DNA from 3 places in the Paenibacillus sp. YAE3 genome. Region 3 is predicted to be linked to each of the others. Evidence: predicted binding sites of a transcription regulator. Region 3 holds the regulator's gene; each other region holds the start of a gene.
What was found. The regulator NrdR, encoded in region 3, represses ribonucleotide reductase genes. The targets are predictions, from matches to a motif close to AACACNATATATNGTGTT.

Region 1: the regulator NrdR is predicted to act here: its motif matches at 2,226-2,243, upstream of AC27KL_RS07455 (anaerobic ribonucleoside triphosphate reductase).
Region 2: the regulator NrdR is predicted to act here: its motif matches at 2,662-2,679, upstream of nrdI (class Ib ribonucleoside-diphosphate reductase assembly flavoprotein NrdI).

What each region holds. Positions count from the first base shown of each region.
Region 1 covers NZ_BAAIYF010000003.1:315,625-319,770, forward strand. The annotation lists gene AC27KL_RS07440 (ABC transporter permease subunit) at 1-327, shown strand, start outside; gene AC27KL_RS07445 (DinB family protein) at 570-1,031, shown strand; gene AC27KL_RS07450 (GNAT family N-acetyltransferase) at 1,228-2,166, shown strand; gene AC27KL_RS07455 (anaerobic ribonucleoside triphosphate reductase) at 2,283-4,145, shown strand.
Region 2 covers NZ_BAAIYF010000015.1:89,680-93,825, reverse strand. The annotation lists gene nrdF (class 1b ribonucleoside-diphosphate reductase subunit beta) at 1-31, opposite strand, end outside; gene nrdE (class 1b ribonucleoside-diphosphate reductase subunit alpha) at 111-2,195, opposite strand; gene nrdI (class Ib ribonucleoside-diphosphate reductase assembly flavoprotein NrdI) at 2,182-2,541, opposite strand; gene clpP (ATP-dependent Clp endopeptidase proteolytic subunit ClpP) at 2,828-3,424, opposite strand; tRNA gene AC27KL_RS23970 (tRNA-Arg) at 3,740-3,814, opposite strand; gene AC27KL_RS23965 (sugar-binding transcriptional regulator) at 4,115-4,146, shown strand, end outside.
Region 3 covers NZ_BAAIYF010000004.1:370,722-374,867, forward strand. The annotation lists gene coaE (dephospho-CoA kinase) at 1-519, shown strand, start outside; gene AC27KL_RS10400 (lytic transglycosylase domain-containing protein) at 516-1,088, shown strand; gene AC27KL_RS10405 (alpha/beta-type small acid-soluble spore protein) at 1,216-1,434, opposite strand; gene nrdR (transcriptional regulator NrdR) at 1,580-2,056, shown strand; gene AC27KL_RS10415 (carbohydrate ABC transporter permease) at 2,390-3,274, shown strand; gene AC27KL_RS10420 (carbohydrate ABC transporter permease) at 3,271-4,095, shown strand.

The DNA of each region.
Region 1 (4,146 bases), on a different contig from region 3:
TTGCTGCTGAATCTGGGCGCGTTCCTGCTGTTTTTTGCGGTTTGCGGCATCAGCTTTTTGGTGTCCGCGGTTGCGAATGACGAAAAAAGGGCGCTTGGCATCTCCGGGTTCATCGTATTCGGGTTTTTCAGCTTGAATTTGGCGGGCAAAATCAGCGACAAGCTTTCCTGGATGCAGCATGTTTCCTTGTTTTCTTTAATTGACACCGCGGACATCGTCAATGGAACGCTTCATTGGACGCCGGTGGTCCTTATTTTGCTGGCGGTCGGCTTCGCCGGTTTTGCGGCCGGGATCGTTTGGTTCAGAAAAAGAAATTTGCTGCTGTAATTCCGAACGGGGGATGAAGCACGGGAAAGGAGACGCGGGCGTCGGCGTCGGAGGCGTTCCATTCGGATCTTGCGATACGGTGCGCCCGCTTTCCCGTTATCCCCGATATTTTACGGCCATCTCTGCCATCATTAGCCTTTTGCACGCCCGAAACCAAACAAACGTTCTTGCTTGGTTCCGGATTCGATGGTATGATCAGGAAAGGAATCAACCATTTCTTTCTTTTGACAGGGGGATATTCGATGAATACGAAGCAGGAGAAACTGGAAGCTTTTGCCGAGCTGATCGGGTTCGCCGAATCGCTGGAGCGTTTGAGCGAAGAGCAGTGGGCGGGGCCGGTCGCGGAAGGCAAATGGTCGCCGCGCGACATCATCAGCCATATGATGCTGTGGGACAGATATTTTCTGGAAAATGCGGTACGGCCCATGGCGGAGCATCGGCCGATGACGCTGAAGCCGCTCGATTTCAACGAGTTCAACCGCGACGCCGCGGCTTACGGGCTGACCCAGAGCAAGCAGGATTTGATCCGGCAAACCGTGGAAGCGCGCAGGCAGCTGGTCGAGGTCATCGAGGGCATTCCGGAATCCGAATTCGGCCATAAACATGAAGATAAGCTGTCGGTGGACGAATATTTGCTTGATTTTTTCGAACATGACCGCCATCACATGGCTCAAATCCATACATATTTAGCGAGTTTCGCATGATGCTGTTGTTACATAGCGAGGGCTGCATCCTTGGTCTCCAATCGAGACAAACAAGGGTGCGGCCCTTTTGCCGTTTCAGGCGAACCGGCGGCAAAGATTTAGAGGGTCCGGCGGCCAAATGGCATGAAACCGGTCATGCGGAACGTAATCTAGTAGGGAAGCTTTCTTTCGGAAGGCAGAAGGAGGTTCGCTTGGTATGGATCGCGAGACATGGCTGAAAAAGGCGTCTACGCTCAAGCTGACGGAGTCGCTTCATTTATGCCGGGCGGATGCCCCGGAATGGGAGCGGTACGTTCATGTTTATTATCATCAGGCGACGATCGCCTTCCGATGCCGGGAGAAGGAAAATTTCCTCTCCGGGGGCGATGAGCCTTTTTGGCTCGTAAAAGATCAAACCGTTGTCGGCGGGTTGGCCCTGTCGCCTTGGGCATTCCGGTATTTTTTTACGGTTCCGCCTTTTGGAGGGGGGGCCGAGGTAATTCGGCTGATCGCGCAAACATTGCGGCGGCAAGGCGGCAACGGGCTGCCGATTCAGGCAATGGAGGTGCCGGACGGCGACGCCGATGATTATATTCGGGCCGGCTTTCGGCCGGACCCATGCAGATTCCGGTGGATGCGGCGTCCGACGGCCGTATTCGAAGGCGAGCATCCCGAGATGATTTGGCGCCGGGCGGAAACCGCGTGCGATTCCGGGGAAACGAGGCTGAAGCTGGAGCGCGAAGCCGGGCTGTTTTTGTTTAAGCATGCCCAGGGCGGGGAGAGCGGAGAGAGAGGCGCCGTGTCTTTTCCGGAGACGCTGCTTCGGCTTCGGGAATTTGCCGCCCAAAGCCCGGAAGCCGTGCTGGAAGCCTCGGGCGCAGCGTATGACCGTGCAACGCATGCTTTGATCGGCGTTTGTTTGATCGGGTACTCGGAGGGCTGTCCGGTGATCGAAGCGCTGGCCGTAAGGCCGGGTTTTAGAGGCAAAGGGGTTGCGACAAACATGCTGAGGCGGGCTTTGACCGTTTTGGCACATCGCGGGGAGCCGATGCTCCGCGCCCGAATCGCGCACGGCCATCCGCTCGAATCGTTATGCCATCGGTTGGGCTTTATGCCGGGCCCCCTGTTTTGGCCGGCGATGACGTTTGACCGGTAAAGCAGAAATAGCTTTTCTCCAGGGTGTGACAATAGATATAGTGTTTGATTTTCAAATTAAATACTATATATGGTGTCGGGTGGATTAGCCATCCCATTTTGCGCCTTAAGGAGGAAGTGGAAATGAATGATCTCATCCAGGATCCGGCCGAGCGTCTCTGGCGTTCCTTTGACGATATGCTGCAAGACGGCAACCCGGATTTGCTTCAGGAAAACGCGAACGTGGACGGAAAGTCGCCCATGGGGCTGATGAGCAAATTTGCCAGCGAAAGCGCCAAAATGTACGCTGCCGAACAGTTATTGTCGCCGGAGGCCAAGGAAGCGATCGAACAAAATTTGATTTACCCGCATGATCTTGATTTTTATGCCTCGGGAACGACGACCTGCTGCCAGATTCCGCTCGGCAAGCTGCTCCGGGGCGGGTTCAATACCGGCCATGGCCATATGCGCGAGCCGCAGGACATCAAAAGCGCCATGGCGCTTGCCTCGATCATTTTGCAGGCCAACCAGAATCAGCAGCACGGCGGACAAGCTTTCCCGATGTTTGACGCCGACCTTGCGCCGTACGTGCGCAAAACCTTCGAGAAAAAGCTCCGCTTGCTGCGGGAGCTGCCGCTCCAAGACGATTTCGACCGGGAGCGCGAAGCCTGGAGCATGACCGAACGGGATGTGTACCAGGCCTGCGAGGCGTTCATCCACAATGCCAATTCGATGCATTCGCGGGGCGGCGGCCAGGTTCCCTTCATATCGGTAAATTACGGGACGGACACGTCCGAATGCGGCAGAATGCTGATCAAGCAGCTGCTGCTGGCGACCCAGCGGGGTCTCGGGCACGGAGAAACGCCGATTTTTCCGATCCAGATCTTCAAGGTGAAGTCAGGAGTGAACTTTCATCCGGGAGATCCGAACTACGACTTGTACCGGCTCGCGCTGGAAACGACCGCCCGCCGGCTGTTCCCGAACTTCGCGTTTCTTGATTCGCCGTTCAACAAAGCCTACGACCGGGGAACGAAGGAAAGCGAAGTGTGCTACATGGGCTGCCGGACGCGCGTGATGGGAAACGTGAACGGGGAGGAAACCGCCATCGGCCGCGGCAATTTGTCGTTTACGTCGATCAATCTGGTCAAACTTGCCCTTTTGTCCGCAGGCCCGGAAGAGTTTGACCGCCGGCTTGACGAAGCGATGGACGTGGCGGTACGCCAGCTTCATGAGCGCTTCCGGTACCAGGCGGGCCGGCAGGCCGGGAATTTCCGTTTTTTATATTCGCAGGGCGTATGGAGGGGCGGGGAGCATCTCCAGCCTCACGACCGGCTTGGCGACGTGCTGAAGCAGGGGACGCTGAGCGTCGGTTTCATCGGCTTGGCCGAAGCTTTGACGGCGCTTTTCGGCCGCCATCACGGACAAAGCGAGGAGGTTCAGCGGCAGGGGCTTCGGATCATCCGCCGCATGCGTGAACGGATGGACCGCGAAACGAAGGACAGCGGCTTGAATTTTACGCTGATCGCGACTCCCGCGGAAGGTTTGTCGGGGAAATTCGTGAAAAAGGACCGGATCGCGTTCGGCGCCATACCCGGCGTTACCGACCGGGATTATTACACGAATTCGTTCCATATTCCCGTTTATTTTCCGATCAAGGCGGCGGATAAAATCCGCTTGGAAGCGCCGTACCACGAGCTCTGCAACGCGGGTCACATTACGTACGTCGAAGTGGACGGATCGGTCATTCACAACACGGCCGCGCTGGATCGGATCGTGCGGTGCATGGCGGACAACCGGATCGGCTACGGTTCGATCAACCACCCGGTCGACCGCTGCAAAACATGCGGATTCAGCGGCATCATCGACGATCGCTGCCCGGCATGCGACGGCGTTCAGGTTGAACGGATTCGGCGGATTACCGGCTATCTGGTAGGCGACATGGACAAATGGAATTCGGCCAAACGGGCGGAGGAAGCCGACCGCCTGAAACACGGGAGATAAG
Region 2 (4,146 bases), on a different contig from region 3:
CGTCCGGCCGGTTCCAGTTTACTGCTTTCATTAGGCGATAGCTCCTTTATATTAAGAAGGCAACGAGGGACCCGAGGTCCCTGCGATTGCCTTGCCGTATGATCAATTTTTTAGACTGCGCAGCTTGTGCACTCTTCGATGGACAGCTTTTTCGTCCGGGTGTAATAAAGCGATTTGAGCCCCTTCTGGGCGGCGTATACGTAAAAACGGGACAGCTCGCGGGTCGACACGGTGCTGTTGACATGAAGTACGGTCGAAATGCCTTGATCCACGTGCTGCTGAATCGCGGCGATCATGTCGATCAGGCGGAACTGGTCGATGTTGTAGGCCGATTTGTAGTACCACTGCGTCTCCGCGCTCAGGAACGGCATCGGATAGTAGGTCGTCGAATTTGCGTATGTACGCGTTTCGATGTGTTCGACGATCGGCATGACGCTGGACGTGGCGTTTTGGATGTACGAAATGCTTTGCGTCGGCGCAATTGCCAAACGGTAGGCATGGTACAAGCCGTGTTTTTGCACTTGCTCCTTCAGGCGGGCCCAATCCTCTGGAGTTGGGATTTCGATGCCTTCAAACAGCTTCTGAACGCGTTCAGACGTCGGACGGAAGTCCGTCTCGAGATACTTGTCGAAGTACGTGCCTTTGGCGTATTCGGATTTTTCGAAATCCTTGAACGTAACGCCGCGGTCGCGGGCGATCTCCATGCTTTTTTCGATGGAGTAGAAGTTCATCATCATGAAAAACGTGCTGGCGAACTCTCTGGCTTCCGCGCTTTCGTAGGCGATTTTGTTTTTCGCAAGGTAACCGTTCAAATTCATGGCTCCGAGTCCGACGGAATGCAGCTCGCTGTTCGCGCGCTGTACGCCTGGGGCGTTTTCGATCTTGGACAGGTCGCTGACCACCGTCAAGGCTTCGATGCCGACATGGACGGAATCCTTCACCTTGCGCTGTTCCATCACGTTGACGATGTTCAGGGACGCCAGGTTGCAGCTGATGTCGCGGCGGATGATGTCTTCGATGCCGTAGTCGTTGATTTCCGACGTCTCCTGCAGCTGGAAGATCTCCGTGCACAGGTTGGACATTTTGATCTGGCCGATATCCTTCAGCGCATGCACGCGGTTGGCGTTCGTTTTGTTCACGATGTAAGGATAACCGGATTCCAGCTGGGTGGAAGCGATTTTCGTCAGCATGTCGCGCGCGCTCATCACCGTTTTTTTGGTGACTTGGTCGTTGGCAAGCAGCTCCTCGTACATCTCGTCCATGTCAAGGTCGTCCAAATGTTTGCCGTAGGCTTTGTAGACGGAATATGGACCGAATACGACGAGGGGCTTGTTTTGAGCGGCAAGCTCATAAAATTTGTTCGGAATGATGAGTCCGATGGACAACGTTTTGATTCTCAGTTTTTCGTCGGCGTTGATTTTTTTCGAATCCAGGAATTCGATGACGTCCCAGCCGAAAATGTTGTAGTATCCGGCGCCCGATCCTTTGCGTTGGCCCATCTGGTCGGCATAAGAAAAGGCATCCTCCATGAGTTTGAGCACGGGCATGATGCCTTTAGCCGCTCCGGCTACCCCTTTGATCGGTTCTCCGCGTCCGCGAAGCTTCGAGAGGTTCACCGCCACGCCGCCGCCGATTTTGGACAGCTGCATGCAGGTTCCGAGCACGTAGTTGATCGAGTTGAGGGAGTCGTCCATTTCCAGAAGGAAACAGGAGACCAGCTCGCCGCGGCGGCTTTTGCCCGCGTTCAGGAAGGTCGGCGTCGCCGGCTGCAAGCGCTGGTCGATCATGGCTTCCGCGATCCGCAGCGCCTTCCCGATGTCCCCGTCTCCCAGATGCAGGGCCACGATGGCCACCCGGTCCGGATACTGCTCGAGGTACATCGTTTTGTCGTTCGTCTTCATCGCGTAGTCCTTGTAGAACTTCGAGATCGCCATGTAGGACTGGAACTGGAAGTCGCTGCTTGCCGTCAGGTTAAACACGGATTCGACTTCTTCGTACGTGTATTTTTCAAACACGTTTTCGTAATAGTCGTTTTGGATCAGGTAGTCGAGTTTTTCCCGGAGGGAACCGAACTTCATCGTGTCCTTCTCGACTTCTTCCATAAAGGCTGCGACCGCTTCTTTATCCTTGGAAAGCTGGAAATAACCGTCAGCCCCCCGCTGCATCAATTCGTTGTTCAATTCAATATGCTTCAATAGTCCGCACCCTTTCAACAAAAGTTTCTATATCCTGCGTTGTTCCCGACAGCTCGAATTTCGTGAGGATCGGCACATCGTACATTTCGGAGATCGCGTCCGCGCTTTTGGCGAAGCGGGGGCCCCAGTTCCGGTTCCCGCTGGCCGATACGCCACGCAGCATTTTGCTGTTGCGGGACAGGAACGATTTTACCTTCTCGGGGACCTGCCCGAAACCGGTCGTGTATGTCACGAGCACGTAAGGCTCGTCGATTTCATCCTTTTCGGCGATCGACACGCTCCGCATATTCAGCTTGTTTATGAAACGTCTGACATTCCCTGTCTTGGAATCGTAGACAACCAGCATACTCTATCACTCCTACCGAATCTTTGCAAAAAAAACGACGCTGCGTCCTTAGGCGAATGCAAGTCGTAATAGGTTATATATGATGTTTGGGATCAATATGTAGTTGGTAAATTGAATTTTACATCAATATATTGGGTTCGTCAATGGACAAATGACGAATTCCCTATGAGAGCGGTTGCGCTAGAACAGGTAGAATCGGCGGCAGGGCGCGGCAAAAAAGGGCTCCCGAAAGATCAAAAAAAGATCTTTTCGGGAGCCCTTGGCGTCCTGCATCTAGATATGGTGTTTAGACGCTTTTGACCGGAGGATGCTCAAGCACTTTATCGATAATGCCGTATTCAGCTGCATCCTGCGCGCTCATGAAGTAGTCGCGGTCGGTGTCGCGTTCGATGCGCTCCAGCGGTTGGCCTGTACGTTCGGCCAGGATACGGTTCAGCGTGTCGCGCATTTTCAAAATGCGGCGGGCGCGGATTTCGATATCCGTTGCTTGTCCTTGGGCACCGCCCAAAGGCTGGTGAATCATGATCTCGCTGTTCGGCAGCGCGTAGCGTTTGCCTTTGGCGCCTGCATTCAGCAGGAACGCGCCCATGGAAGCGGCCAGGCCCACGCAGATGGTGGACACATCCGGCTTGATGTATTGCATCGTATCGAAAATCGCCATGCCGGCCGTGATGGAACCGCCTGGGCTGTTGATGTAGAGGTGGATGTCTTTGTCAGGGTCTTCGGCAGCCAGGAAAAGCAGCTGGGCAATGATCGAATTGGCTACCACGTCGTTGACATCGGATCCCAGGAAAATGATGCGGTCTTTCAAAAGGCGGGAATAGATGTCGTAGGCGCGTTCGCCGCGGTTGCTTTGTTCAACGACCATAGGTATATAACTCACGTGGAAAACCTCCCTATATAGATGGATATGCGGATGCTGCAACATTTCGTCCCGGACCGCCGGGCAACGGGGAAAGCAACGGGCCGGACCATCGGGTCCATGCCGCTCCCGGTCGAACGCGATCCTTGAATGTTTGCAGCGTCCTTGGATCAACTATCGATGATTCTATACTTACTCTTACCGTATTAACCACATGATAAACAATTTCGAACAAAAAGTCAAAGAAAGTCAAACTCAGGGCAAAAAAAATAGCCATGATTGGCTTTGGTTGTTGAGGTTAATCATATGGTAGATGCTTTTCATTAAAAAATAAAATGGCGCGCCCGCGAGGAATTGAACCTCGATCTCAGGCTCCGGAGGCCTGCGTCATATCCATTGGACCACGGGCGCATATTTCAAATGCTGCTTCAATCGGATTTCCGGAAGGCCGCAGCCTCATATATTCCGTACAGCAAGAGTTATTATATGATAAATTTTGCGGAATTGCAAGCGGATGTTTTGAAACCGTGAAAAATAGCCCGCAAACGCCTGTATAAGAGGAAAGAATAATGTGAAGGATAGACGGTGGACTACTTGCAACAAGGGGTGAAATTGAGTAGAATATAAGTGGGACTTAAATCGTTACCGTGGGACGTTTTAGGGCCAGGGAGCAGGAGAGACGGAAGTTGAAGTTGCAGGAGTGGAGAGCAAATGCGGAAAATATTAGAGATACAAAAGCAGCT
Region 3 (4,146 bases):
CTTGTCGATGCCGACGCGATCGCCCGGGAAGTCATGCTCCCGGGTCATCCCGTTTTGGCGGCGGTTGCCGGGCATTTTGGACAAGCCGTTATTCTTGAGGACGGCACCCTCGACCGGAAGAAGCTTGGGGATATCGTATTCCGCGACCCTTCCCAGCGCAAAGCTCTGAATGACATCACGCATCCTGCCATCCGGAAGGAGATCCGCGGGCGGATGGACGATTTGCAGCGGGAACATCCGGACAAGCTGGTGGTCGTGGACATTCCCCTTTTATACGAATCGGGACTTGAACATATGTTTGAACGTGTCATGGTGGTTTATGCCCCGGAGCACGTTCAGCTGGAGCGATTGATGCGGCGAAACCAATTGACGGCGGAGGAAGCGGCGGCAAGGATCCGGTCGCAAATGAATATTGAGGAAAAGAAGCGGAAGGCCGATATCGTGATCGACAACAGCGGGGACGCTGAGGAAACGGAGCGGCAAGTAGATCGGTTCTGGCTTCAAGCGGGATATGTATGAAGGCTTTTCGATTTTTGCGCAAAAAAAGAGTTCTGCTGCTGCTGTTCATCGGTTTTGTCGCGGTTTTGTTTTTCAGCACGAACTGGATGTCCTGGTTTTACCCGATCTATTACAAGGATAACATTCGCCAGCAGGCGGAGCGCTATGACGTTGACCCGTTTTTGGTCGCCTCGATCATCCGCGTGGAATCCAACTACAAGCTGGGCAAGGAATCGAAAAAAGGAGCGCTCGGCTTGATGCAGCTGATGCCCGACACAGCCCAGTGGGTCATGGAGCAGGCCAAGCTGCCGGAAGTGACGATGGACCATATCAAACATAAACCGGAGGCGAGTATTGCCATCGGAACCTGGTACCTGAGAAATTTGAGCAACCAGTTCAAAGGGAACCGCATCGCCGTCATCGCGGCCTATAATGCAGGACCGGGCAAGGTGGACGGGTGGCTCAAAAAGGGAGTTTGGGACGGAACGCTGGAATCGGTCAAAGATATTCCCATCGGCGAAACAAGGCACTATGTTCAGCGGGTGATTTATTATTATAATCAATATACGCGGATATACAACGAGTTTTGAATTTGGGGCGGACAAGCCATCCGAAGTGATTCCATGAGAGGGGTTACGCTCTGACGCTTCCCATCATGGCAAAAAAAGTATTGAAGCAGCCTCATCGGCTGCCCCAATACTTCTTTGGATGCATGTATTATTGGAATTGACCAGCCAGTTGTTGTTCAGCCAGGGTCACCAGACGTTTAGTGATGAGTCCCCCGATCGAACCGTTCTCATAGGAAGTCATGTTACCTTGGTATCCGTCTTGTGGGATGGAGATACCCAGTTCCTGAGCAACTTCGTATTTCAATTGGTTCAGGGCTGCAGTAGCTTTAGGTACTACCAGGTTGTTGGAGTTGTTGTTTTGAGCCATTGATGTTCACCTCCTTGCTGTTTGTAAAAGTAGTATGTCTCAAAGATTCAAACTTCATCACTTTTTTAGATGTTTTTCAGTTGGAAATTATAAGTAATTTTTGATATCATCCCATCCACCCTCAAGGTAAAGGAAGTGAGTATGCATGAAATGTCCCTACTGCGATTACGCAGGCACCAAGGTGCTCGACTCCCGTCCGGCCAACGACAACAAATCGATCCGCCGCAGACGCGAATGCGAAAAATGCAGCAGGCGTTTTACGACGTTCGAAATGGTGGAGGAAACTCCGCTGATCGTCATCAAAAAAGAAGGAAGCCGCGAGGAATTCAGCCGGGACAAAGTGCTGCGCGGCCTCATCCGCGCATGCGAGAAGCGCCCGGTATCGGTGGAACAGCTTGAAGCCATCGTGTCCGAGGTAGAAAAAGCGCTTCGCAACACCGCGGTAGCGGAAGTCGAAAGCCGCCACATCGGCGAGCTGGTCATGGAGCAGCTGTATCCGGTGGACGAGGTTGCTTATGTGCGTTTTGCCTCCGTATACCGGCAGTTCAAAGACATCAACATGTTCATGAAAGAACTGAAGGGGCTGCTTTCGAAGAATACGATGCCCGACTCGGTCGACTGACCGGATGTCCGAAGGCGCAAACGGCTAGGTGGAAGACATCAAGCCGCTTGCGTCTTTTTTATTTTCCGGGGTTAACCGGCAAAAACACGGCATTCGGCATTCTCGGTGCATTCTTTACTTATGTGCCGTTGTAAAGTTCTGAAATTTATTTTAATTTTGTCAAGGTTGTTCGAAAATAAATTGTGAAAATTCGTTGACAACGGCAAAATATCAAATGTAAGATAATAACATATATGGGCTGGTTATGACGAAAGTACATCGGGAGACATGGGAGGGGTCATCGGTTTGTCTAATTTTGAAAGCGTTTTAAATGTAAAAAAATCTAAAAGCAGGATGTCCAAACGGAACGTTTGGAAAGAGCATGTCTTGGCTTATGCTTTTCTGGCGCCTTCGATCATTTTATTTATCATGTTTTTGTTTTACCCGATGCTGAAATCCGTTTATTTGAGCATGACGATTACGGATCCTCGGGGACAGGTGGCCGAGTTCGTCTGGTTCGAAAATTTCGTCACCCTGTTCAAATCGCATCAGTTGTATTCGAACTTGAGCGTTACGTTGATGTTTATTTTGTATACGGTGCCGACTTCGCTGATCTGGTCTTTGTTTTTGGCGGCGATTACCCACAACAAGCTGCGGGGGATGAAGATTTTCCAATTCATATTTTCGCTGCCGATCGTCATTTCGGTTGGTACGGGCTCCATCATCTGGTTTCTGCTGTTCCATCCGACGGCGGGGATGTTGAACTATTTTCTCAGCCTCGTAAGCATTGGCCCGATTCCGTGGCTGACCGACCCGGCCTGGGCGCTCATTTCCATTTCCATCATGACGGTTTGGATGAACATGGGTTTTCTGTACATCGTGCTGTCCAGCGGGCTGCAAGGCATTCCGGAGGAGCTTTATGAAAGCGCTAAAATCGATGGTTCCGGACCTGTACGCACGTTTGTGCGGATCGTGATGCCGCTGTTGTCGCCGACGATTTTTTTCGCCTTGATCGTGTCGGTGATTGGAGCTTTCCAGGCTTTCGGCCAAATTCATATCCTGACCAAAGGCGGTCCGATCAACTCCACCAACGTCATCGTGTACTCCATATACCAGGACGCCTTCGTGAACTTCCGCTTCGGGATCGGCAGCGCGCAGGCGCTCATCCTGTTTTTGATTATTTTGGCGCTGACCGTGCTGCAGTTTAAAGTTCTGGAAAAGAGGGTGCACTATCAATGATTGCGAAACGAACGACTGCGCTGCTGCTGTACGTCCTGCTTGCCGCGTTGGCGCTGGTGGTGCTGTATCCGCTTATTTTTACGGTGTTTTCGTCGTTTATGACCGAAAAAGAGGTATCCAATTTTCCGCCGCCGTTGTTTCCGACCCGTTTCTATCTCGAGAACTTCAAGGAGGCCATTGCCGGATTTCCGATCGTCCGGTTCATATTAAACAGCTTTATCGTATCGGCCGCGGTCATGATCAGCCAGGTCGTGACGTCGAGCCTAGCGGCTTACGCTTTTTCGTTCCTGAATTTCAAAGGCAAAAACGCGCTGTTTGCGATGTTTCTGTCGACGATGATGATCCCTTGGGAAGTGACGATCATTCCGAACTATTTGCTGATCAAAAGTTGGGGCTGGATGGACAGCTACCAGGGGCTGATCGTTCCCTTCATGGCCGGCGCTTTCGGGGTGTTTCTGCTCCGCCAGTTTTTTCTGCAGCTGCCGCGCGAATTGTTCGACGCAGGAAAAATCGACGGATGCGGGCATTTGCGGCAATATTTTTCGATCGTGCTGCCGCTTTCCAGGCCGGCACTGGCCACGCTTTCGGTCTATGTGTTCTTGACGCATTGGAACCATTATCTTTGGCCTCTGCTCATTACGAACCGGGCGTCCATGCGGACCGTCCAAATCGGGGTGGCGATGCTGCAGCATGCCGAGGTCATGTCCTGGAATTTGATTTTGGCCGGGGTGACGCTGGTGCTGCTGCCGTCCTTCATCCTGCTGGCTTTTGGCGTCAAGCAGCTGGTGCGCGGCATCGCGGCGGGGGCGGTAAAGGGATAAACGCGGTGATCGGCCTTGGATTTGCTGCGGGGCTTGTCATACAAGGCAATA